3 regions of the Thermosipho japonicus genome follow, and region 2 is predicted to be linked to each of the others. Evidence: predicted binding sites of a transcription regulator. Region 2 holds the regulator's gene; each other region holds the start of a gene.
What was found. The regulator HrcA, encoded in region 2, represses chaperone genes, less so after heat shock. The targets are predictions, from matches to a motif close to ATTAGCACTCNNANNNTNNGAGTGCTAAT.
Positions count from the first base shown of each region.

Region 1: a site for HrcA is predicted at 1,680-1,708, ahead of groES (co-chaperone GroES). Genes of this name have one in related genera too.
Region 3: a site for HrcA is predicted at 2,687-2,715, ahead of dnaK (molecular chaperone DnaK). Genes of this name have one in related genera too.

Region 1 covers NZ_JACHEX010000005.1:168,163-176,382, reverse strand. The annotation lists gene HNP65_RS08885 (phosphoenolpyruvate carboxykinase (ATP)) at 1-976, opposite strand, end outside; gene HNP65_RS08880 (Mini-ribonuclease 3) at 973-1,353, opposite strand; tRNA gene HNP65_RS08875 (tRNA-Ala) at 1,451-1,526, shown strand; gene groES (co-chaperone GroES) at 1,733-2,005, shown strand; gene groL (chaperonin GroEL) at 2,022-3,641, shown strand; gene sufC (Fe-S cluster assembly ATPase SufC) at 3,797-4,540, shown strand; gene sufB (Fe-S cluster assembly protein SufB) at 4,545-5,936, shown strand; gene HNP65_RS08850 (SufD family Fe-S cluster assembly protein) at 5,947-7,071, shown strand; gene HNP65_RS08845 (SufS family cysteine desulfurase) at 7,046-8,220, shown strand, end outside.
Region 2 covers NZ_JACHEX010000008.1:15,208-23,427, reverse strand. The annotation lists gene HNP65_RS09565 (MFS transporter) at 1-943, shown strand, start outside; gene hrcA (heat-inducible transcriptional repressor HrcA) at 1,082-2,095, shown strand; gene HNP65_RS09555 (nucleotide exchange factor GrpE) at 2,140-2,679, shown strand; gene dnaJ (molecular chaperone DnaJ) at 2,685-3,824, shown strand; gene nadE (NAD(+) synthase) at 3,805-4,680, shown strand; gene HNP65_RS09540 (glycerate kinase type-2 family protein) at 4,661-5,893, shown strand; gene HNP65_RS09535 (NAD(P)-dependent oxidoreductase) at 5,898-6,857, shown strand; gene HNP65_RS09530 (NAD/NADP octopine/nopaline dehydrogenase family protein) at 6,893-7,972, shown strand; gene HNP65_RS09525 (cobalamin-dependent protein) at 7,974-8,220, shown strand, end outside.
Region 3 covers NZ_JACHEX010000001.1:410,592-418,811, reverse strand. The annotation lists gene flgC (flagellar basal body rod protein FlgC) at 1-59, shown strand, start outside; gene fliE (flagellar hook-basal body complex protein FliE) at 65-352, shown strand; gene HNP65_RS02270 (Hsp20/alpha crystallin family protein) at 404-832, opposite strand; gene dnaK (molecular chaperone DnaK) at 859-2,655, opposite strand; gene HNP65_RS02260 (YbjQ family protein) at 2,811-3,137, opposite strand; gene estD (esterase EstD) at 3,139-4,392, opposite strand; gene HNP65_RS02250 (ABC transporter permease subunit) at 4,395-5,138, opposite strand; gene HNP65_RS02245 (ABC transporter ATP-binding protein) at 5,135-5,917, opposite strand; gene HNP65_RS02240 (GntR family transcriptional regulator) at 5,892-6,278, opposite strand; gene HNP65_RS02235 (acetyl-CoA C-acetyltransferase) at 6,387-7,589, opposite strand; gene HNP65_RS02230 (3-oxoacid CoA-transferase subunit B) at 7,613-8,220, opposite strand, start outside.

The DNA.
Region 1 (8,220 bases), on a different contig from region 2:
TCAAGGTAGTTTTTTTCATGTATCCAAAATAATCATTTTCATCTGTTCCTGGTATCACACCAACGTAGCAATTTTTGTCTTTAAAAACTACTGCATTTTCCCATTTTTCATTATAATCTGGGATTTTTTCTGGAGCAATTCCAAATATTATTATTCCGTCGGGTTTTTTATTTTTTATATCCTTTGGTGAGGCTATTTCAAACAAATTCGCAAGTCCAGCACCATGTGCAAGATATTCTTTATGTACAAAATTAAAAAACAATAGTTTTCCAACGTATATTGGAATCCTAAACCACTCATTGCTAGAAAGATTTATTTTGTCTAAAATATCTTTTTCTTCTACAGGAATAATTCCTTTTCGTTTGTTTGAATTTGTATAAAAAATTGCAGGTGGATCAAAAATTGCTCCCCATATTGTTGGAATATCTTTCATCCATTTTGCACCAAAATCGTCACACTCAATATAATCGTATAAGAACATTGCCTGAGCTCCACTTGGTAGCTGTCTCATTACTTTTGGAAACTCATTTGATATATTTGAAATTAGTTGTCTGTATAAATTTTTAATAACAGCTTTAAATTGATCGCCAATCATTGTCATGGTATATTCTATGCTTGCACGTCTATTGTAATCACTTACGTATTTTTCATGCCTTACCATAAATCTGTGTTTTGATCTCCAGAATGAGTAAAAGCCTTCAATAAATTTTTCGAGTTTTTCGGGGTTTACGTAATTCATTATGTGAATTAATTCTCTAATATTCCTCATAGATAAAAGATGGAGATATTCAGATAACCTTCTAATGTCATATTCATTTCCAAATTTGAATGGTGAAATTGCTTCTAGGAGTGGACTATTTTTTTCAGAAAGTATGGTTATAAATTCTTTTAAAAGATCTTCAAATTTTCTGTGCCCCATGATTTGACTGTAATTAGTATAAATAACGGAACCATCAATAATTACAGAGCGACTCATTTTAACACCTCCATTAATAGATTATAAAGACGTTCTTGGTTAGTTAGATACAAATAACCTACTAAAACTTCAAAACCGGTACTTTTTCTGTAGGCGGGATCATTTCCATACCTTCCGGCTCCTTTGCTGTTTATACCTCTTTTTACAAATGCTTTTTCTTCTTCATTTAATAGAGGAAGGGCTTTATCTAGGAGGGTAGCTTGAAAATTTCTGTTTACAAGGAGTTGAGAATCTTTGTGTAAATTTTTTACACTTGTATTTTTGAAATATAATACCTTTACGAAAAGGTTGAATACTGCATCACCTAGATAAGCAAGACTATCTGTAGATAGTTCATTAACATTAAGATTAGGATGAATTTTTTCAAAAATGTTCAATTTATACGCCCCCTATTTTTAACAATTTTACCATATAATTATGTTTTGTGTTAAATGTTGACTGAAAATAGAAAATATGGTAAATTATAAATTGTAAGGGGCCGTAGCTCAATTGGGAGAGCGCTACCATGGCACGGTAGAGGCAGTGGGTTCAAATCCCATCGGCTCCACCAGAAGGGAGGCAGAAAATGCCTCCCTTCCTTTTTTTGTGATATAAAAAGTGCGAAAAAGAAAGAAAATGTATGTTATTTCACTTTAATTTCTTCTAAAAACTAATAATCGCCAATAATTGGGCTTCACAATTTTGATATTTTTGGTAAACTTAAATTAGCAGTCGATGAATAAGAGTGACAACAAAACTTTGAAAGGGGGTACGATTATGAAGGTTATTCCATTGGGATCAAGACTTTTAATTAAGCCAATTCAGGAGGAAAAGAGAACTGAAGGAGGAATTGTTCTTCCAGATACTGCAAAAGAAAAACCTATGAAAGCAGAAATTGTTGCAGTAGGTAACTTGGAAGATGCAGATGTGGATCTTCACGTAGGTGATAAAGTAATCTTTTCCAAATATTCGGGAACCGAAATTAAGATAGAGGAAGAAGATTACATTATAATTGATGTAGAAGATATTCTAGCAAAAATAGAAGATTAATAGGGAGGTGACACGCATGGCAAAGATGTTGAAATTCAGTGAAGAGGCAAGAAGAGCACTTGAAAGAGGTGTAGATGCAGTTGCAGATGCAGTTAAAATTACATTAGGTCCAAAAGGAAGAAACGTAGTTATTGAAAAATCTTGGGGAAGTCCAACAATTACAAATGACGGTGTTTCAATTGCTAAGGAAATTGAACTTGAAGATAAATTTGAAAATCTTGGTGCACAACTTGTAAAAGAAGTTGCAAGTAAAACAAACGATGTAGCAGGTGACGGAACAACAACAGCAACAGTTCTTGCGCAAGCAATGATAAAAGAAGGAATTAAAAACGTAACGGCTGGTGCAAATCCAATCCTTGTAAAAAGAGGAATTGAAAGAGCAGTTGCAGCAGGTGTTGAAGAAATTAAAAGAATATCAAAGAAACTTTCAAGTACAGATGATATTGCTCATGTAGCATCTATTAGTGCAAACAGTGAAGAAATTGGTAAATTAATTGCAGAAGCAATGGAAAAAGTCGGAGAAGATGGAGTAATTACTGTAGAAGATAGTAAATCAATTGAGACATATGTTGAATTTACTGAGGGTATGCAATTTGATAGAGGATATGTTTCACCATACTTTGTAACTGATCCTGAAAAAATGGAAGTAGTTTACAATGAACCATTTATTCTCATTACAGATAGGAAGCTTTCAAATATAAAACCACTTATTCCAATTCTTGAGAAAGTAGCACAAACTGGAAAACCACTTGTAATTATTGCAGAAGATGTTGAAGGGGAAGCATTAACAACACTTGTTCTTAATAAACTAAAAGGAACACTTAATACAGTAGCGGTTAAAGCACCTGGATTTGGTGACAGAAGGAAAGCGATGCTCCAAGATATTGCAATTCTTACCGGTGGTATAGTAGCAAGCGAAGAAGTAGGAATTAACTTAGAAGACTTGACATTAAACGATCTTGGAAGAGCAGATGTTGTAAGAGTAAAAAAAGACGAAACAATAATTGTTGGTGGACATGGTGATCAAGAAGAAATTAAAAAGAGAATTGCTCAAATTAAAGCACAAATCGAGCAAACTACATCAGAATACGAAAAAGAAACATTACAAGAAAGAATGGCAAAACTTGCTGGTGGTGTCGCAGTAATTAAAGTTGGTGCAGCAACAGAAACCGAGTTAAAAGAAAAGAAACACAGAATTGAAGACGCTCTCAGTGCTACAAGAGCAGCTGTTGAAGAAGGTATTGTTCCAGGTGGAGGAATTACATTACTCCGTGCAAGAAAAGCAGTTGAAAAAGTAGTAAATGAACTTGATGGTGATGAAAAGATTGGTGCAAAGATTGTTTATGAAGCATTGATAGCTCCAATTAATCAAATAGCAAAGAACGCAGGTTATGACGGTGCAATTATTATCCACAAAGTACTTGAAAATGATGATCCAGCATACGGATTTGATGCATTAAAAGGTGAATACTGCAACATGTTTGAACGCGGAATTATTGATCCAGCAAAAGTTACAAGAAGTGCACTTCAAAACGCAGCATCAATTGCAAGCATGTTGTTAACAACAGAAGCACTTGTGGTTGAAAAACCAGAACCCAAGAATAACCAACCAATGCCAGAAATGCCAGAATATTAATAATCATTTTAATAGACAAATTCCCCGGAAACTTTTCCGGGGAATTTTTTTTTATCTATGGCTTGTAATTTTTCAAGCCTTTATTTTTTATTATTGACTTTTGAAATTAATATGTTATACTTTAATTAGGAAAAACTAATTAAGGAGGTAATATCATGGAAAAATTGCTTGAAGTTAGAAATTTGCATGCATCTGTGAAAGAAGAAAACTTAAAAATATTAAAAGGTGTTAATTTGGATATAGGTTATGGAGAATTACATGCTATTATGGGACCAAATGGTTCAGGAAAATCGACTCTTGCAAACGTTATAATGGGAAATCCAAGGTATAGAATTGATTCAGGCGAAGTAATTTTTAAAGGTGAAAATATTGTTGGCTTAACCGCTGATGAGAGGGCAAAAAAAGGTATCTTTATGACTTTTCAAAATCCATTTGAAATAGACGGTGTAAAATTCAGTAATTTTCTTTTAAGTGCATATAGAAAAATTCATGGAGATAATGAATCTTTTGCGCAATTAAATAAGCAAATAGATGAAATATTAAGTGAACTTGTTGTTTCTGATAATTTCTTAAATAGATTTTTGAATGTTGGGTTTTCTGGCGGTGAAAAGAAAAAATCCGAAATATTGCAAGCAAGGTTTTTAAGGCCGAAACTTTTAATTTTAGATGAAATTGATTCTGGTTTAGATGTTGATGCTTTAAGAATTGTTGCGAATCAGATTAATAAGATAAGAGAATCTGGAACGAGTATACTTATTATAACTCATTACAAAAGAATACTTAATTATTTAGATGTTGATAAAGTTCATGTTTATACAGATGGAAAGATTGTAAAGAGCGGTGACTTTTCATTGGCTGATGATATAGAGAAAAATGGCTATTCTGTAATTGCGGGGTGATGACATGTTTGATATAAAACAAAATGAAGATAGGTTTAATTATATTGCTAATATTGAGCCAGAGTATAAAAGTTTACCTGGATTGACACCAAAAATAATTGAAGAAATTTCTGAAATTAAAGGTGAACCTAAATGGATGAGAGAACTTAGACTTAAATCTTTGGAGATTTTTCAAAAATGGCATGATCCAAGATTTGGAGTTGATATTTCTGAATTGGATTTAAACAAGATAATTCCATATATAAAGCCGAAGGCTAACAAGCAGACAAGTTGGGAAGAAGTTCCTGAAGAAATTAAAAAGGCTTTTGATAAACTTGGAATTCCTGAGGCTGAAAGAAAATATTTTGCCGGTGTTGGAGCACAATTTGATTCGGAAATAGTGTATCAAAATATAAAGAAAGAACTTGAAGGTCTTGGTGTAATTTTCATGGATATGGAAAGTGCGGTAAGAGAATATCCAGACTTAGTAAAAGAGTACTTTATGAAACTTGTCCCAGCTCATGATCATAAATTTGCTGCACTACATGGTGCAATTTGGAGTGGTGGAACATTTTTGTATGTTCCAAAGGGTGTTAAAGTTCCAATGCCGCTTCAAGCTTATTTTTTAATGAGTAATCCTGGAATGAGTCAGCTCGAACATACAGTTATTGTAGCTGATGAAGGCTCTGAAGTAACTTTCATTGAGGGTTGTTCAGCGCCAAGATACAATGTTATTAATTTACATACAGGAATGGTTGAGATTTACGTAAAAAAAGATGCAAAGGTAAAATACATGACAATTCAAAATTGGAGTAAAAATACGTATAACTTGAATACAAAACGCTCTATAGTAGAAGAAAATGGAGTGATGTCTTGGGTTTCAGGATCACTTGGTAGTATGAAGACAATGTTGTATCCTATGACGATCCTTAAAGGAAAGGGTGCAAAAGCAGAAAGTTTAGGTATAACATATGCAGGACCAGGCCAACATATGGATACAGGCTCAAAAGTAGTACATCTTGCACCTTATACAAGTTCCACAATTGATGCAAGGAGTATCAGTGTTGGTGGCGGCTGGGCCTTTTATAGAGGGCTATTAAGAATAGCACAAGATGCTAAAAAAAGTAAATCTCATGTTCAATGTACCGCATTAATGCTTGATAATAAATCAAAAAGTGATACAGTTCCATTAATTGAAGTATATAATAGTGATTCGGATGTAGGTCATGAAGCAAGAATTGGAAGAATTAAAGATGAACAAATCTTTTACTTAATGACAAGAGGCTTAAGTGAAACAGAAGCTAAAAGTATGATTGTTAAAGGTTTTATTGAGCCGATTGTTAGTAGTTTACCATTTGAGTATGCCCTTGAGCTCAATAGATTAATTGAAATGGAAATTGAATCATCAATAGGGTGAGGTGTTAGTTATGGAGAAAAATTTAGAATTATTTTTAGATAATGAAAAAGCAGTGGTGAGTGCCCCAAAGCAATTTTTCGAAGGTGACTATACTGAAAAAGATTTAGAAAAAGAACTTTCAAGTATTGAAAATAAATTTGTTAGAAAGTATATATTGGAAAAGTATAGTGAATATACAAAAATAGGTTTTCCTATATGGAAAAGATTGAAAATTAATAGTATAAGTTTGCCAGAGTATAAATATGAGGGATATTTTAAAGGTATTGAAGAAGATTTAGGCTTGATAGATTTTGAGGGAACTCATAGAAAATATGTTTTGTTATCAGATATATTTTCATCTATGGGTGAATATATAAAGGTTGATAAGGAGAAAAAAGTAAAAGTTGAATACATTGATAGAATAACAAATGATGTGTATAAGGTTAATGGTAAGTTAGTTCTTGTAAGAATTTTGAAAACGAAAAATTTTTCAAATAATACATTGAGAGTTATGGCAGATGATAATGCAGAAGTTGAAATTTACAACATTCATGTAAGTGAAGAAAATTCTTTTTCAGTAGATAATATTTTTATTATAGTTGAAGATAAGGCACAAGTAAAAGTTAGAGATATATATATTGGAGAAGGGAAGGTAGCAGGATATTTAGGAGCAAAAATGAATGGTAATGAAAGTAATGTAGATGTTAAACCATACTTTTTGGGAAGTAAGAGTGCAATTTTTGATCTTCAATATCTTTTAAGGTTTGTAGGGTTTGAAAATAAAGGATCAATAAAAGCGGAAGGTGCACTTTCTGATGAAGCAAAAGTAGTATTTCGTGGTATACTTGACTTAAAAAGAGGTGCAAAAAATAGTGAAGCAGAAGAGATGGAAAGATGTATATTATTATCAAAAGATTCAAAAATGGAAGCTATCCCAAGTTTGTTAGTAGATGAAAATGAGGTTACTGCATCACATGCGGCAAGTTCTGCTCCACTTGATGAAGATGCAATTTTCTATTTAATGAGTAGAGGATTTAATAGAAAGGAAGCAAAAAGCTTTATATTAAATGGTATTTTTGAAAATTTAATTAATGAGCTTTCGGTATTTGGCCTTGAGGAGGTCGTAAAAAATGCTCTCAAAAAATATATTGAATGATTTTCCTGTACTTTCAAGAACAATAAAAGGAAATCGTATTGTTTACCTTGACAGTGCTGCAAGTACATTAAAACCAAAGCCAGTAATTGATAAATTGTCTAAATTTTATTTAGAAAATTATGCCAATGTTCATAGAGCAGTTCATACTCTAGCATCTGAGTCAACTCAGATGCTAGAGTTTTCTAGAAAAAATTATGCAAATTTTTTGAATGCTAGTGAACATGAGATAATTTTCACATCAGGAACAACAATGTCAATAAATCTTATAGTTGAAAGTTTAGTAAGAAGTAAAATCTTGAACAAGGATGATATAGTTTTAACAACTTTAGTTGAGCATCATGCAAATTTTGTTCCATGGGTAAGACTTTCCAAATTACATGGATTTAGAGTAGAATTTGTTGAACCTAGCTTGCGTTTTGGAACTTTAGCTATCGAGGATTTTTTAAAAAAAGATATAAATCCTAAGGTGGTCGCTATTACAGGACATTCAAATGTAACGGGGCAGTTAATTGATATAGAAAAAATTCGCAATATTTTTCCTAATTCAATATTAATAGTTGATGGAGCACAACTTATTCCGCATCAGAGGATTGATGTTAAGAGCTTAGATATTGATTTTCTTTGTTTTTCAGTCCATAAAATGCTTGGACCAAGTGGAATTGGAGTTTTATATGGAAAGAGTCAATATTTAGAAACACTTGAGCCTTTTTTGTATGGCGGTGAAATGATTGATAAGGTTGGTGTTGAAGATGTTACCTTTAATGTGCTTCCATACAAATTTGAGGCAGGAACTCCAAATATTGGTGGAATTGTCGGTGCAAATTATGCGCTTGAATATTTAAAAAATATTGGATTTGATGAGGCAAAAAAACATATTCTAGATCTTACAAAATATGCTATTGAAAAATTTAGAAATATTGAAAATGTTGAAGTTTATGGCCCACTTGATGAATCTCACTGCGGTATTTTAAGCTTTAATATTGACGGAATTCATCCACATGATGTTGCACATCTTTTGGATGAAAAATTTGGAGTGGCAGTAAGGAGCGGTCATCATTGTGCACAGCCTTTGATGAATGTTTTGAAGTCACAAAGTAGACTGTCTCAATTTCCAAACAGTACATGTAGAGCAAGTTTTTATATATATAA
Region 2 (8,220 bases):
ATATGTTTTTAGACTTCTTTCTGGCTTTGGATATGGAGGTTTGCTACCTTCAGTTAATACTTATTTGTCAGAGTATACCTCTATTAGACTTAGGGGAAGATATTTAGTGATATTAGAGGCAAGTTGGGCTGTTGGTAGCATTTTAATAGCACTTTTTGCAGTCACATTGGGAGAAAAATTAGGTTGGAGATGGGATTTTTATATTTTTTCAATTGGAATTATTTCTTTAATCCCGTTTTTTAGAAAAAAAGATACACCAAAATATATATTTGAAAAAAGAGGAATTGAAGGTTTAAAAAAGATTTTTAACAAAGTACCTGAAAATATTGAAGAGATTGAAAAAGTAAAGGTAACTTTCAGTGGACTTTTTAGAAAAGAACATATAAAACAAACTATTTTAGTTATTGTATCTTGGTTTGTGGTTAGTTTCATATATTACGCATTATTTTCATGGGCACCAAAGATATTTATTGCAAGTTTAGGGATAACTATAACAAGGGCAAAATGGTATACATTCTTTGTCTATCTTGCACAGCTTCCAGGATATCTTTCAGTTGCTTATTTGATTGAAAAGTGGGGACGTAAAAAAACTCTTGCAACATATTTCATAGGTATGGGTCTATCTTCTTTCCTTTTATTACTTGCAACTGGCAATTTAAGCTTTCTATTTATAGTATTGGTTCTTTCATTTTTCACTTTGGGAGTTTGGGGACTTGTGTATGCATATACTCCTGAACTATTTCCAACTTCATTTAGAGGAACTGCAAATGGTGTTGCAGGTGCAACTGCAAGAATAGCAGGGATTATTGCTCCATACTTTACCGGTTATTTTGTTGACAAATCTATAGTTGCAGCCCTTTCATTTGTTTCTTTATTTGCAATATTTGCAGCGGTTATGACTCTTGTATTGGGAGTAGAAACAAAAGATAAAGCAGTAAATTAAATATGGGTAATATTTTTTTTGAAATTTGAGCTCCATATTTGGAGCCTTTATTTTATTTGACTGTAAAATCGTTTTATGATATACTATTATCAGACAAGAACATAGAGTGATAAGATGGCTGATAAGTGGGGTGAGAAAATGAAAGAATTGTCTACAAGACAAGAGCAGATTTTGTATTGTCTTGTAAGAGAATATGTAAAATCTGGAACCCCAGTAAGTTCTCAAAAGATATTAGAGTCTACAAATCTTGAGTGGAGTGGTGCAACTGTAAGAAATGACATGAGAAAGTTAGATTATCTTGGATACGTATTTCAGCCACACACTTCTGCTGGAAGAGTGCCGACAGATAAAGGTTTAAGATTTTACGTAAATGAAATATTGAAACTTAGAAAAGAAACAAAAAAATCAGGGAGTTCTATAGATGTTAGTATAGATTTTCCAATAGGTGACTTGGATAAGATTATTCAAGGTGCAGCAAAGCTACTTGCAACCACAGTTAAAGCTTTCGTTATAATTGAAAAACCTAATCCTATGTATTTAAGAATTCGAAGAGTTGTTTTAACACCGGTAACTAAAAACTTTTCCATTGTTAATATAATTACCGAGCTTGGACTTACATCAGTTCTTCCAATTCAGCATTCGGAAATTTACAATATCCAAGAAATTGAAGAATTTTTAAACAAAAGTCTTGATGGAATTTTGCTTAGTGAATTTAGGGCTAAACTGAAAGAGGTTGTTGAAAGATTTTCATGGGTTGGAGGAAGGTTGAAGGAATTTATTGAACTTTCAGAAAAGATAGCTTCTGAAAAGTATGAAGAATATATAACAGAGGGTGTTTTTAATCTTGTTAATGCAAAAAGATTCGATGAAGACAAATTAAAAGAGATTGTTAGATTTTCAACGAATGAAGAATATTATTCTAAGATTTTTGAACTTGGTGAAGGAATATTCATTGGAAAAGAGCATAATATTAAAAACTTTGAGCAGTATTCGATTTTAATAATGCCTTACTTTGTCTTTAACAGAGAAGTTGGAAAAATAGCTGTTATTTTTGATAAATTTAGTGATTACAACAGAGTGTTTGATAGCGTGGAATATGTTGTGAATAGATTAACTGAATACTTTACTGTTGTTGCAAGAAATGTTGAATAATGGAGGTGGAAAATATGGAAAAAAAGGAAATTAAAAAAGAAAAAATGATTGAAAATGTTAAAGAGGATGCTAATAAAGAAAAGAAAGAAAAGGAAAAACATTTAGAAAAAATAATTGATGAACAATCAAAAAAGATTGAAGAACTTGAAAATCAATTAAAGGAATTTGAAAATTATGCTAGAATTTTAAAATCTCAATTTGAAAATTATAAAAAAGATGTTGCAAGGGAAAAGGAACAAATTTCTATTTCAACAATTGGTAGAATTGTTGAAAAATTAGTTCCTATAATTGATGATTTTAAAAGGGCATTTAAAAATATTGATGATGAGACTAAAAAAACACAATTTTTCAAGGGAATGGAAATTATATACAAAAATTTATTTAAAATACTAGAAGGACTTGGCTTGCAGGAAATAAAAGTAGGGGATAAATTTGATCCGTTTGAACATGAAGCTGTAGAAAGAGTTGAGGATGAAGAAAAAGAAGAATATTCAATTGTTGAAATTGTAGAAGATGGCTACAAATTTAATGGACGAGTTCTAAAACCTGTGAAGGTGAAGGTCTCGATTAAGCCTAGGAGGTGAAATATATGGCCAAAAAAGACTATTATGAGATCCTTGGTGTTTCAAGAAATGCATCTCAAGAAGAAATAAGGCAGGCATATAAACAATTAATAAAAAAATGGCATCCAGATAGAAATCATCAAAATAGAAAAGAGGCGGAAGAAAAATTTAAAGAAATACAAGAAGCATACGAAGTTCTTTCTGATCCTGAAAAAAGAGCAATGTACGATAGGTTCGGATATGTAGGTGATGTCCCACCAAACGCTGGTAGTGGAGGCGGTTTTGGTGGCTTTGGAGGTTTCGGTGGTTTTGAAGATATATTCAAGGATTTTGGTGATTTTATTAATAACGATATATTTAACATATTCTTTGGTGATCAAAGAACTTCTTCAAGACAAAAACAAAGAAGAGCAAAACGTGGAGAAGATATAAATATAACTGTTGATGTGCCTTTTGAGCATGTATTTACAGGAACAACTATCCCAATTGAATACGATAGATATGAGGTATGTAGTCATTGTAATGGTGAAGGGGTAGAGCCAGGAAGTGGATGGGTAAGCTGTCCAAAATGTCATGGAACAGGGGTAGTTAGAGAGGAAAGGAGAACGTTTTTGGGGGTTATTGTAAACCAATACACATGTAATCAATGTGGTGGTACTGGAAAGATCCCAGGAGAGACATGTCATGTATGTGGTGGAAGTGGAAGAATAAGAAAAAGACATAGAGTGGAAGTAAAAATTCCAGCTGGAGTTGACAACGGAACCGTTATTAGAGTTCAAGGTGGAGGTAATGCAGGGTATAACGGTGGTGGATATGGCGATTTATATGTAAATGTAAGAATTACAGGATATATTGACTTTGAAAGGCATGGGAATGATTTAATTAAAGAGATAAAAATAGATTATGTCGAAGCTATACTTGGGACCAAAGTAAAAATTAAGATGCCTGACGGTAGAGTTAAAGAAGTTAAGATACCATCCGGTGTTCAAGATGGAGAAAACATTTATGTATACGGAGAAGGCGTACCAGATATGAGAACGGGAAGAAGAGGAGATTTGATTTTAAAGGTCAAAGTAGAAATTCCAAAAAGAGTATCTCGCTCTGAGAAAAAGTTATTAAAGGAAATTGCGAAATTGAGGGGAAAGGATGTTGATGAAGAAGAGTGAAAAGATTGTTAATTTTTTAAGAGAAACTGTTGCGCAATATCATTTTAGAGGAGTAGTTCTTGGAGTTAGTGGAGGACTTGATTCTGCTGTAGTTTTAGCACTTCTTGTAAAAGCATTTGATAGAAATAAGATAAAGTGTTTTATTTTACCTGAAAGAGATAGTCCTAAAGATTCAGTTAAAGATGCAGTTTTTGTTTGCAAACACTTTGGAGTTGAATATGAAATAAAGAATATTACAAATATTCTTCGAGCACTTGGGATTTACAAGTATTATCCACCAGCATTTTTTGTGCCATGGAAGGTAAAAGAAAATTTTGCAAAGAAAAGATGGCAAAAGTATAAAGAAAAAGGCAATCCTTTTGAATTTGATATAGAAGGAATTGAAGATGAAGAGTTTTTGAAAGGTATAAGCTACTATAGGGCAAAACATAGGGTGAGAATGGTTTATCTATACAAAGAGGCAGAAAGAAGAAATTACGCTGTTGTTGGAACTACTAATAAAACAGAATTTTTAACAGGGTTGTATGTAAAGTGGGGAGATGATTCAACAGATATTGAACCAATTTTGCATCTTTATAAAACTCAGGTATACGAGCTTGCAAAAGAATTGAATGTTCCTGAAAAAATAATTATAAAACCAGCTTCACCAGATTTAATTCCAGGACTTAGCGATGAGGAAATATTTGGGCTTGATTATTTTACTCTTGATAGGATATTAGATAAGCTAGTAAATAACAAAAGTTTGGATGATGAAGATCCTGAAAAGGTTAAACTAGTTAAGAAGCTCTATCAAATTGGAAAAAAGAGAAATTCATTAAGAAATATAAGTATGGTAGATGATTCATATGGAACTTAAAACTTTAGCCAAAAAGCTGATTTTCGATACTTTAGATGATATCCAACCTGAAAAACTAGTAAAAGAAAAGTTAAAAGAGCTAAGGGTTGATAAGAAAGTATATGTTCTTTCAATTGGAAAAGCAGCATGGAAGATGGCAAAGGCTGCAAATGATGTATTGGATATAGAGTATGGAATAGTTATAACAAAATATGGGTATAGTTTTGGAAATATTGAAAATTTTGATATATTTGAAGCAGGACACCCCCTACCGGATGAAAACTCACTTTCTGCTACAAAATTTGCCGTTGAAAAATTTTCAAAATTATCAAAAGATGATATCCTATTGGTTTTAATATCTGGCGGAGGTTCATCTACTTTTGAACTATTGCAAGATGGACTTTCATTGGATGATTTAAAAGATGTAACGACGCAGCTATTAAAAAGTGGTGCAGATATTAAGGAGATAAATACTATTCGCTCAAGACTTTCAAAAGTAAAAGGTGGAAGGTTTTTAAATTTTGTTAAATCAAAGGTAATTACATTGGTTTTATCAGATGTACTTGAAAATGATTTAAGTTACATTGCATCAGGTCCAACATATGAAACAAGTAGTACCTTTGAAGATGCTGACAAAATAATTAAAAAGTACAAATTAGATTTTAATGAAAATATAATTAATGCTTTAAAAAAAGATGTAAAAGTCAACAAGAAAGTTGATATAGAGCATTACATAATTGGAAGTATTGATATAGCATGTGATGTTCTAGAAAAAAAAGCAAGAAAGTATAATTTAAACACACTTGTTTTAACTACAAGACTTGATTGTGAGGCAAAAGAAGCTGGAAAGTTTATTGCAAGTATAGCAAAAAGTAGTAAATTAAAAACACCATATTGTATTATTTTTGGTGGTGAAACTGTTGTAAAGGTAAAAGGAAGCGGAAAAGGTGGAAGAAATCAAGAGCTGTGTTATTCAGCAGCACTTGAAATAGAAAATATGAAAGATGTAGTCATTGCAAGTGTTGGAACAGATGGAACAGATGGTCCCACGGATGCTGCAGGAGCAATTGTTGATGGGAAAACTATTTCAAAGGTCAGAAAATTTTCGAAGGATCCATATGAATTTCTTTTAAATAACGATACCTATAATGCCTTAAAACTTTCTGGAGATCTCTTAATAACAGGACCAACGGGAACTAATTTAAATGATATAGGTTTTATACTTAAGGGGTGATAATGTGAAAGCACTTGTTTTAACAAAAATAACTGATTATTTTAGAAAAAAGATTGAAGAATTTAATGAGATTGATTGGTATACTCCAAAAGATATAGATAATGTCCTAGAAGATGTAGAAATAATAATTACTGGACATTTAAGTGAAGAGCAAGTAGATAAAGCAAAAAATTTAAAAGCTATTTTTATTCCTTGGACCGGTGCAGATAAACTTCCGTGGAAAAAGATAAAAGAAAGAAATATAATTGTTTCAAATTCACACGGTAATGGAAAAATGGTAGCTGAACGTGCGCTATCTCTATCCCTTGCCCTTCTTGGAAGAATAGTAGAATTTCACAACGACCTTGAAAAGGGAATATGGCATGGCTTTGCTGTAGGCTTTAAAGAAGAGGATTATTGGTACTCACTTCAAGGAAAAAAAGTAGCGATACTTGGAACTGGAGTTATTGGAAGACATCTTTCAAAGCTTTTAAAAGGTTTTGATTGTTATATAACAGGTTTTAAGAGAAGCAAAGAACAAATAGCAGGATTTGATAGGATTGTAACTTCAATAGAAGAAGCAATATCAGATGCACAGGTAATATATCTTGCACTACCTTTGACTGAAAAGACTTACAAAATTATCGATGAAAAGATGCTTGAAAAAATGAGAGGAAAGTTTTTAATAAATGTTGGAAGAGGAGAATTGATAGATGAAAATGCACTTTTTAAAGCGCTTGAAAATGGTATATTAAAAGGTTTTGCATCTGATGTCTGGTATAAGTATCCTTCAAAAGATGAAAAAGTTATCTTACCTTTTAATTTTCCATTCCATAAGTTCAAAAATGTTGTTTTCTCTCCGCACGTAGGAGGATTCACAATAGAGGGTCAGCAAGGAAGAATAGATGATCTATTTGAAAATATAGAATCATTCTTGAAAAAAGGATTTCCAAAAACAGTTGTAGATCCTGAATTGATGTATTAATTGTTAAAGTGAATTTATATTTAGGGGGGATAAAAATGAACATCACAGTTATTGGAGCAGGAAACGGAGGACTTGCTCTAGCTGGGTTTTTAGCTATGAGGGGATTTGCTGTTACTTTATATAACAGAAGCTTAAAAAGAATTTCATCCTTTATCAAATCTAGAGTTATAAAATTGGAAGGTGAAATTACTGGTAGTGTAAAAATAAAGAATGTTACAAATAACTTGGAAGAAGCTTTAAAAGATGCTGAATTAGTAATGATCGTTGTTCCTGCTTTTGCACATGCAGATATTGCAGAAAAAGTTTCAAAATATGTTAAAGATGGTCAAATTTTTATCTTAAATCCAGGTAGAACGTTTGGTGCACTTGAGTTTTATAACATATTTAGAAAGAATCAGGTAGATAAAGATGTTATAATAGCAGAAACTCAGACCTTTCTTTTTGCCTCTAGAACTTCCAATCCTGGAGTTTCTCACATATTTAGGGTTAAAAATGCTGTTCCAATTTCTGCGATTCCATCGACAAAGAATGAAAAATTAAAGAAGGTTATTGAAGATATAGTCCCCGAGTTTCAAGTAGTGGATTCTATAATTTATACTAGTTTTAATAACATTGGTGCAGTTTTTCATCCAGCAACTCTTATTCTTAACTCCGGACGGGTTGAAAGCACGTTTGGAAAGTTTGAATTTTATCTTGAAGGAATTACTCCTTCGGTTGCAAGGGTTTTAGAAAAGATAGATGCAGAAAGATGTTCTGTTGCAAGAACGCTTGGAATTGAGCCAATGACGGCACAAGATTGGTTAAATTATGCATACGATGTTTTAGGTAATAACTTGTATGAAGCTATACATAACAACGCTGGCTATCAAGGAATTATAGCACCACCGAGTCTTCAAAATAGATATATATTTGAAGATGTTCCTATGAGCCTTGTTCCAATATCTGAAATGGCAAAAAAATTAGGTATAAATACTCCTGCGATAGATTCGATTATTTACCTATCTTCAATAATGATGGGGCGTGATTTTTATAGAGAAGGTAGAACCTTGGAACGTTTAGGAATAAGTAAATTAAGCCTTGATGAGATAAAGAATCTGATATACAAGGGGGTGTGAAATGGTGAAGAAAATTTTAGGTGGTTCAATAGGTAGCTGTGTACATGTTGCTGGGGTCTTGAATTTTTTAAAGCTTGCAGAAAAAGAAGGCTATAAATCAATTTACCTTGGTGGGGCAGTTCCTTTAGAAAAATTTGTTGGTGCAATTGTAGAAAGTGATCCTGATATAGTTGCTATTTCATATAGACTTGATCCCAAAGCACTTGAAAAGCTTTTAAATGAGTTTTATAAAATGATAAAAGAAAAGA
Region 3 (8,220 bases), on a different contig from region 2:
TTACTGCATTTAACACCACAAAAGCTATGATAAATAGTGCTCTCCAAATTGGGAGGTGATTTGTATGATAGATAGAATAAATGGTATAGGAAATTATGGAAATTTAAAACCTTCAAACGTAAAAAAACAAAATACGGATTTTACGAAAATACTTAATGATGCTCTAAAGAGCGTAAATGAACAGCAAAAAAAAGCGGAGCAGATGGCAGATGATTTTGCAACTGGAAAAATTAGCAATATCCACGAAGTTATTGTAGAAGCAGAAAAAGCATCAATTTCATTGAGACTTACAGTCGAGGTTAGAAATAAGATTGTTGATGCGTATAAGGAAATCATGAGGATGCAATTTTAAATAACTATGTGAAAAAATAAGAAGGCTCCGAATTTTCGGAGCCTTCTTTTATTATTCAACATGTATATCAATAACTTTTTTGTCTTTTGTTTCTTTCTTTGGAAGTTCAATTGTCAAAACTCCATCGTTGAATTTTGCTTTGATTTTTTCTACATCAACATATTCTGGAAGTCCAAATGACCTTTCGAAGTATCCTTCTGCCCTTTCGATTATTTTATAGTTCTTTCCTTTGTCTTCGCGATTGAATTTTCTTTCGCCTTTGATTGTAAGAACGTTATCTTCAATTGTTATTTTAACGTCATCTTTTTTTAGGCCTGGAAGTTCAGCTTCAATGACAACTTCTTTATCTGTTTCGTAAACATCTACTTTTGGGAAGTGAGTGGTATCAAATCTTGATGGTCTTACAAAGTCTTCAAATAATCTGTCAATTTCTTTTTGAAGTTCTACAAATGGGTCAAAATAATTTCTTCTTGCTAACATACTCCCACCTCCCTTTATATTTTTTATTATTGATTTTCAGCCTGTTGATTTCCACCTTGTTGATTTTGTTTGTAAATATACTCTCCAATTTTTGTTTTTTCTCTGTCAAGTTCATCAAACAACATCTTTATTCTTGGTATATCGTTTTTATTTATTGCATCCCTTAAGTCTTTAACAAGGTTTTCGAGTTTGTCTTTTTCATCTGCTGGGATTTTGTCACCATATTCTTTTAGTGATTTTTCTATGTAGTATGCAAGGTCATCTGCTTTGTTTTTAAGTTCTACTTCTTCTTTTCTTCTCTTATCTTGTTCTTCAAATTTCTTAGCATCTTCAATGATCTTGTTGATATCATCTTCGCTTAATTGATGTCTACCGGATACAACCATCGATTGCTCTTTTCCTGTGCCAAGGTCTTTTGCCGAGACGTGAACAATTCCATCGCTATCAATATCGAATGTGACTTCGATTTGTGGGACACCCCTTGGTGCAGGTGGAATTCCAACAAGTCTAAAGCTTCCAAGTAAAATGTTATCTGCCGCAATCGGTCTTTCGCCTTGGTATACTCTTACTTCTACTTCTGTTTGACCGTCTTCTGCTGTTGTAAAGACTTTACTCTTTTTAATTGGTATAGTTGAATTTCTTGGGATAATTGGTTCAAACAAACCACCTTTTACTTCTATACCAAGTGTTAATGGTGTGACATCAACTAATACGATATCTTTTCCTTGTGCTCCTTCTTCTCCTGCAAGAATAGCTGCTTGAATTGCTGCACCAACTGCTACTGCTTCGTCTGGATTAACTCCTCTGTTAGGATCTTTACCAAATATTTCTTTGATGAATTTTTGAACCATTGGAACTCTTGTCATACCACCTACAAGGATTATTTCATCGATATCTTCTGGTTTTAATTTAGCATCTGAAAGCGCTTGTTCAACAGGCTTTCTTGTCATTTCAACAAGGTCTCTTGTTAAGGATTCAAACATTGAACGTGTTAGTCTCATTTCAAGATGTAGTGGGCCTTCTGCTGTAGCTGTTATGTATGGCAAACTTATATCAGTTTCAAGTTTGCTTGAAAGTTCAATCTTTGCTTTTTCAGCAGCATCTCTCAATCTTTGAAGAGCTTGCTTGTCCTCTCTTAAATCGACACCGTGTTGTTTTTTAAATTCTTCTGCGAGCCAATCGATTATTCTTTGGTCAAAATCGTCACCACCAAGATGGTTATTACCGGAAGTTGCAACTACTTGAATTACTCCATCGCCAATTTCAAGTATTGAAACGTCAAATGTACCTCCACCTAAGTCGTATACGAGAACCTTTTCTTCTTTTCCTTTTTTATCAAGACCATATGCAAGAGCTGCTGCAGTTGGTTCGTTTATAATTCTTAAGACTTCAAAACCAGCGATTATACCAGCCTCTTTCGTTGCCTGTCTTTGAGCATCATTGAAGTATGCAGGACAGGTGATGACAGCTTTTTTAACTTCTCCGCCCAAGTATTCTTCTGCGTCTCTTTTTAGCTTCTTTAGTATAAATGCACTGATTTCTTGTGGGGTGTAATCTTTGTCATCGATTTTTACTTTATAATCGGTTCCCATTTTTCTTTTTATTGATTTAATAGTTCTTTCAGAATTTAATATAAGCTGCCTTTTTGCGGGTTCACCTACAAGAATTTCACCGGTTTTACTGAATGCAACTATTGACGGAGTTGTTCTTGCACCTTCAGCATTTGGTATAACTTCAACTGAAGAGTCTGGTTTCATCCAAGCAATAACACTATTTGTTGTACCCAGGTCTATACCTACGACATATTCTTTTTTATTTGCCATATCTTTCACCTCCCGATACATATTATATGATATTAGCAGTCTTTTGTCAAGAGTGATAATATAGATAATAAAAATCAAAAATACCTCTGTTTATAGGCATTCTTGGCTGTAATTTAAAATTTACTAAAAATTATAGCAATTGTTACATAAGTTTGTTATTTATTTGACTTTTTAATCTTTACAGCTGTTCCGTAAGCAAGCATTTCTGCGGCACCACTCATTACTGAAGAACTTGAAAATCTTACATTTACTACAGCATCTGCTCCTATTTTTTCTGCTTCGTCTATCATTCTTTCTATTGCTTTGTTTCTTGCTTCTGTCATCATTTCTGTATATGCTTTAATTTCTCCACCGGCAAGGGTTTTAAATGCGGCAGCGATGTCTTTTCCTAAGTGTTTTGATTGAACTATATTTCCCATTACAATTCCTAATATTTCAACAATTTCATAATCTGGAATATTCTCTGTTGTAGTTATTATCATTTTAATTCCTCCCTTCTATAAATGATACGATATCCTTGATTACCTCTCTACTAACGTGGTTTTCAATATAATATGAATAAGGAGATTTTTCACCTGGAGTAAAAATATGTGTCAGATTAGAATACATTTTAATTTTAATATTTTTCTTTTCTGAAAGTTCTTTTTTGAAAATTTCTAATTCTTTTGTAGGAACTTGATAGTCATTTTCTCCAAAAAGCATTAGTACTGGAATTTTTAATTGTTTTATATATTTTAAAGGATTGTAATTTCTAAGATCATACCAATAACTTGCTGGTGCACCAAGGATTATTTCATTTTTGCTTGCTTTGTTGTTTATTATTTTTTTAAGCCCTTCTTTTGCTTTGTTTATTTCTTCTTTATTTTTTCCAGAGTAAAGTTTTTCAAGAAATTCTAATTGATCTAGTGTTATTTCTTCTATATTTCTTGCAGGAGGTGCAAGAAGAATTAACCCATATATATCTTGATTTTTATAGGCTATGTATGGAGCAAGGTATGCTCCAAGGCTGTGACCTAAAAGATATATTTTTTTATATCCTTCTTTTTTTAAAAGTTTAACAGCATTCTCTACATCATCTATTACTTCCTCTCTTACAGTTATATTGTCTGGCTCTTTTAGAAGCTCTGGATGAAAAGTCCTTTTATCGTATCTTAATACAGCTATATTATTGCTTGAAAGTCCATAAGCAATATCTTTAAAAATTTTATTTGGGCCAATTGTTTCATCCATATCATTTGGACCTGATCCATGTATTAAAATTACAGCAACATCAGATGAGTTTTTTGGAATTGTTAGTTTTCCAGGTAGATCTCCTATTTTAATATCTTTTTCAGTAAAGTTATCATTACTTACATAGTCTGGTGCTTTGTATTCAATGCTTTGTGCAAGGTTAAAAAATAAGCCGTCTATTTTTCCTTGGTTATTTACAGTTATTGAGATATTTAGTGATCTTTTTTGAAATTTTGCTGTGTATATATAAATCATATATGGACTTTTTTCAATTGGAGTGATTTTAATAATGTTTGAAAATGGGCCATAGGTTTGTTCAATACCTTCCCATATTTCTTTTAATTTAGCGACTGGAAGATGTTTTTTCAAGATGTCTGAGGAAAGCTCATAGCATTTTTCAAAATTTTTGGAAATTAAACCTTCAAAATATGATTGGGCTACTAATTGGTATTCTATAGGAAAAATAGTTATTGAAACAACAAGTAATACAAAAATAAATTTTTTCATATTTAAACCTCCTTTTCTTTAAAGATTAGATATGAAAAGTAGACAAAGATAAAACTTAGTATAGTAAGTACAATTGTATATGTGAGATCAACTTTTCCTTTTTCAAAAATTGAATATCCAAGAATATATTTATATGTATTAAAAAATTTGAGTGGTTTTAGTAGTCCTAGTGTGGTTGTTAAACCTAAAACTACTGCAGAAGAAAGAATTGGTTTTACTTGGTCATTAAAGTATGTCGTGAATACAATTACAATTGAAAACCAAAAGAATGCTCCTACGAGTGAGTGAATATAAAATTTTGAAACAGTAAGAATTGATAACTCTTTTGAGGTTATCAACGAATATATGGATGGTAAGTAAGAAAAGTAGGTAATTAAAATAAAGAGTACAAAAATACTTAATAAAGTTTTTTGGAGAAAGATAGTTTTTCTATTTTGCCGTGATAATAAAAATGTTATTGTTTCATTTTCATATTCTCTTGAAAAAAGTGGAAACGCTATTATTATAGCTAGTATTGGAATAAATTGGCCAAAGTTTTTTCCAAACCATTGAGAGAGTATATAGTAATCCCAGTTTTTTAATTTTTCAACAAAATTTTCTCCAACGAATTTTTTAATAGCTTCCGAGTTTTCGGTTAATATGTTTATTGTAAAGTTTTGAAATGGTGCAAGTGAAAAGAAAAGAATTGTGAATAAAATAAAAAGGCTAATAGTTCTAACTTTCATTTGTAGCCATTCTCTTTTCATATTTTATCTCCTCCTTTGACAAGAGCTTCAAAGATAGTTTCAAAATTTGCTGGTTGAATATCGCCCTTTGCTTCTTCTTTTTTGCATAGATAAATATTTTCATCATTTGTTTTTTTATACAAATATCCTTGGATGTGTTCTTTTGTTGAACAGAGAACGTATTTTTCTTTTATTTCATCCAAATATCCCATTTCTACTATATGTCCTTTGCTCATAATTGCAACTTTATCGGCAATTTTTTCTACTTCAGAAAGGATATGACTTGTATAAAATACTGTTTTTCCATCAAAAGCTAATCTTCTTATGGATTCAATTACCTTTTTTTGCATTAGAGGGTCAAGACCCCACGTTGGTTCATCTAAAAAGTAGATATCAACATCTTCAGAAAGAACTATTGAAAGATATACCAGTGTTGTCATTCCATGAGAAAGATTTGCTATTTTTTCGTCTTTTTCAATATTAAATTCTTTTAAATAATCAAATGCCTTTTCAATGTTAAAATGTTTTGATAATTCTTGAGTTACTTCAAACATCTTTTTTATTGTTAAAGATTTATACAGTTCTTTTTTTTCAGGAAGATATGTAAAGTTTCCGTTTAGTTCTACTTTGCCATCGTCTTTTTTTCTTAAACCAATTATGCATTTTAGAGTTGTAGTTTTTCCTGCACCATTGGGACCAAGAAGAGCAAAAATTTCTCCCTTGCCCACTTTGAAAGAAATTCCATCTACTGCTTTTTTTGATTTATAATACTTTTTAAGATTTTCTACTTGTAGTATCATTTGTTTTCCCTCCCGCTGATTTTATTATGTTACAAATATCATCAATTTTCATTCCTGCATTAATACACTTTTTTACTATGGTTGTTAATTCATTGATAAGTTCTTCATTAAAATTTTCTAATATGTCTTTTTTTACTACATATCCTTCTCCTCTTATTGGTTCTATTATCCCTTCACTTACAAGTTCTCTGTATGCCCTTGAAACTGTGTTTAAATTTACATCTAACATTTCAGCCATTTTTCTAATAGATGGTAAAAAATCTCCTTTTTTTAATTTTTTATTCATGATTTGTAGTTTTACGTTTTCTATAATCTGCTTATATACAGGTTTGTGTGAAGAAAAGTTTATAGTAAACCACATATTTTACCTCCTTCTACTGTAATATTATAATATTACAGTAGAAATTTGTCAAACAATAAAAAATCCCCAAGCAAATTTTGCTTGGGGATAAAGATTCATGATTAATTTTTATTGAATATTTTCAATAATAACAGCGGTTCCCATACCTCCACCGATGCATAATGTTGCAAGTCCATATTTTAAATTCCTTTTCTTCATCTCATAAAGCAACGTTACTATTATCCTATTCCCACTTGCCCCTATTGGATGTCCTAGTGCTATTGCTCCTCCATTTACATTTGTCCTTTCTTTTATCCATTCCTCGCTTACTCCAAATCTTTTACTCCATTCCTTTATTACTGCCAAACTTTGTGCTGCAAATGCTTCGTTTAGTTCTATCAATTCTATGTCTTCCATTTTCATTCCTGCCTTTTGTAATACCTTCTCTGTTGCTGGTACCGGACCAAGGCCCATTTCCATTGGATCTACTCCTGCTTGTGCCCATGCTACTATCTTTGCCAGAGGTTTTAATCCTTTCTTTTCTATGTATTTTTCGCTTGCAAGCAGTATTGCACTTCCTCCGTCGTTTATTCCACTTGCATTTCCGGCCGTTACTGTTCCGTCTTTTTTGAATGCTGGTTTTAGTTTGGCAAGCTTTTCTAATGTCACATCGAATCTTGGATGCTCATCTGTATCAAATATTATTGTTCCTTTTTTTGTCTCAATTTCTACTTTTTCTATTTCATCTTTAAATCTTCCGCTTTCTAATGCTGCTTTTGCTTTCATTTGACTTTCATATGCGAATTTGTCTTGTTCTTCTCTAGTTATATTGTATTTTTCTGCAAGATTTTCTGCTGTTATTCCCATGTGTACGTTATTAAATACATCTGTTAGACCATCTAATATCATGTGATCAATCATTTCAAAATTTCCAAATTTAAGACCATATCTTGCTCTTGCTGGTAGAAGATAAGGTGATGCTGACATGTTTTCTATACCACCTGTCAAAACTACTTCTGCTTCCTTTTGCATAATGTCAATAGCACCTAGCATTGTTGCTTTCATTCCACTGCCACAAAGCATATTTACAGTAAATCCAGGTTTTTCAACTGGAACCCCTGAATAAATCCCAACTTGTCTTCCAGGTCCCATACCTTGTCCAGCCGTAAGAATGGAGCCAATTATAGTTTCATCAATATCAGATGGCTCAATCCCAGCTTGTTTTATTGCTGCCTTTGCAGCAATTGCACCAAGTTTGGGAGCTGGTATGTCTTTTAAACTCCCCGCAAATGTCCCTATTGCTGTTCTTTTTGCACCTATTATGTATACCATATCACTCCACCCCTTTTTTTTATTTAAAATGTTTTTAAATCATCAGAGATTATTAATTTTGCTTCAGTTAGACTCAAAACTTCGTCTAAGCTTGTTTCTTTTGCTATTTCTTTTAATAATAAACCTTCATCCGTAGGTTTTATAACTGCTAGTTCAGTAACTATTAAATCAACCCTGCGTATTGATGTTAATGGTAAAGAGCATTTTTTAACTATTTTAGGTGTTCCTTTTGCAGTGTGTGTCATGGCAACGATTACTTTTTTTGCTCCAGTTACAAGGTCCATAGCACCACCCATGCCTGGGATCATCTTTCCAGGAATCATCCAATTTGCTAGATGCCCTTCTTCGTCAACTTGTAATCCACCAAGTACAGTTACATCTAGGTGTCCACCTCTAATTAGAGCAAATGAAAATGCACTGTCAAAAGTCATTGCACCCGAGAGAGCAGTAACAAATTGTCCGCCAGCATTTGTAAGATCTTTATTTTCGAAACCTGGTTCAGGTGCTGGTCCCATTCCTACAATACCGTTTTCACTTTGAAAAAATACATGTATATTTTCTGGTATGTAATTTGCAACTAACGTTGGAAGACCTATTCCTAAATTTACAAGCTGTCCTTCTTTTAACTCTT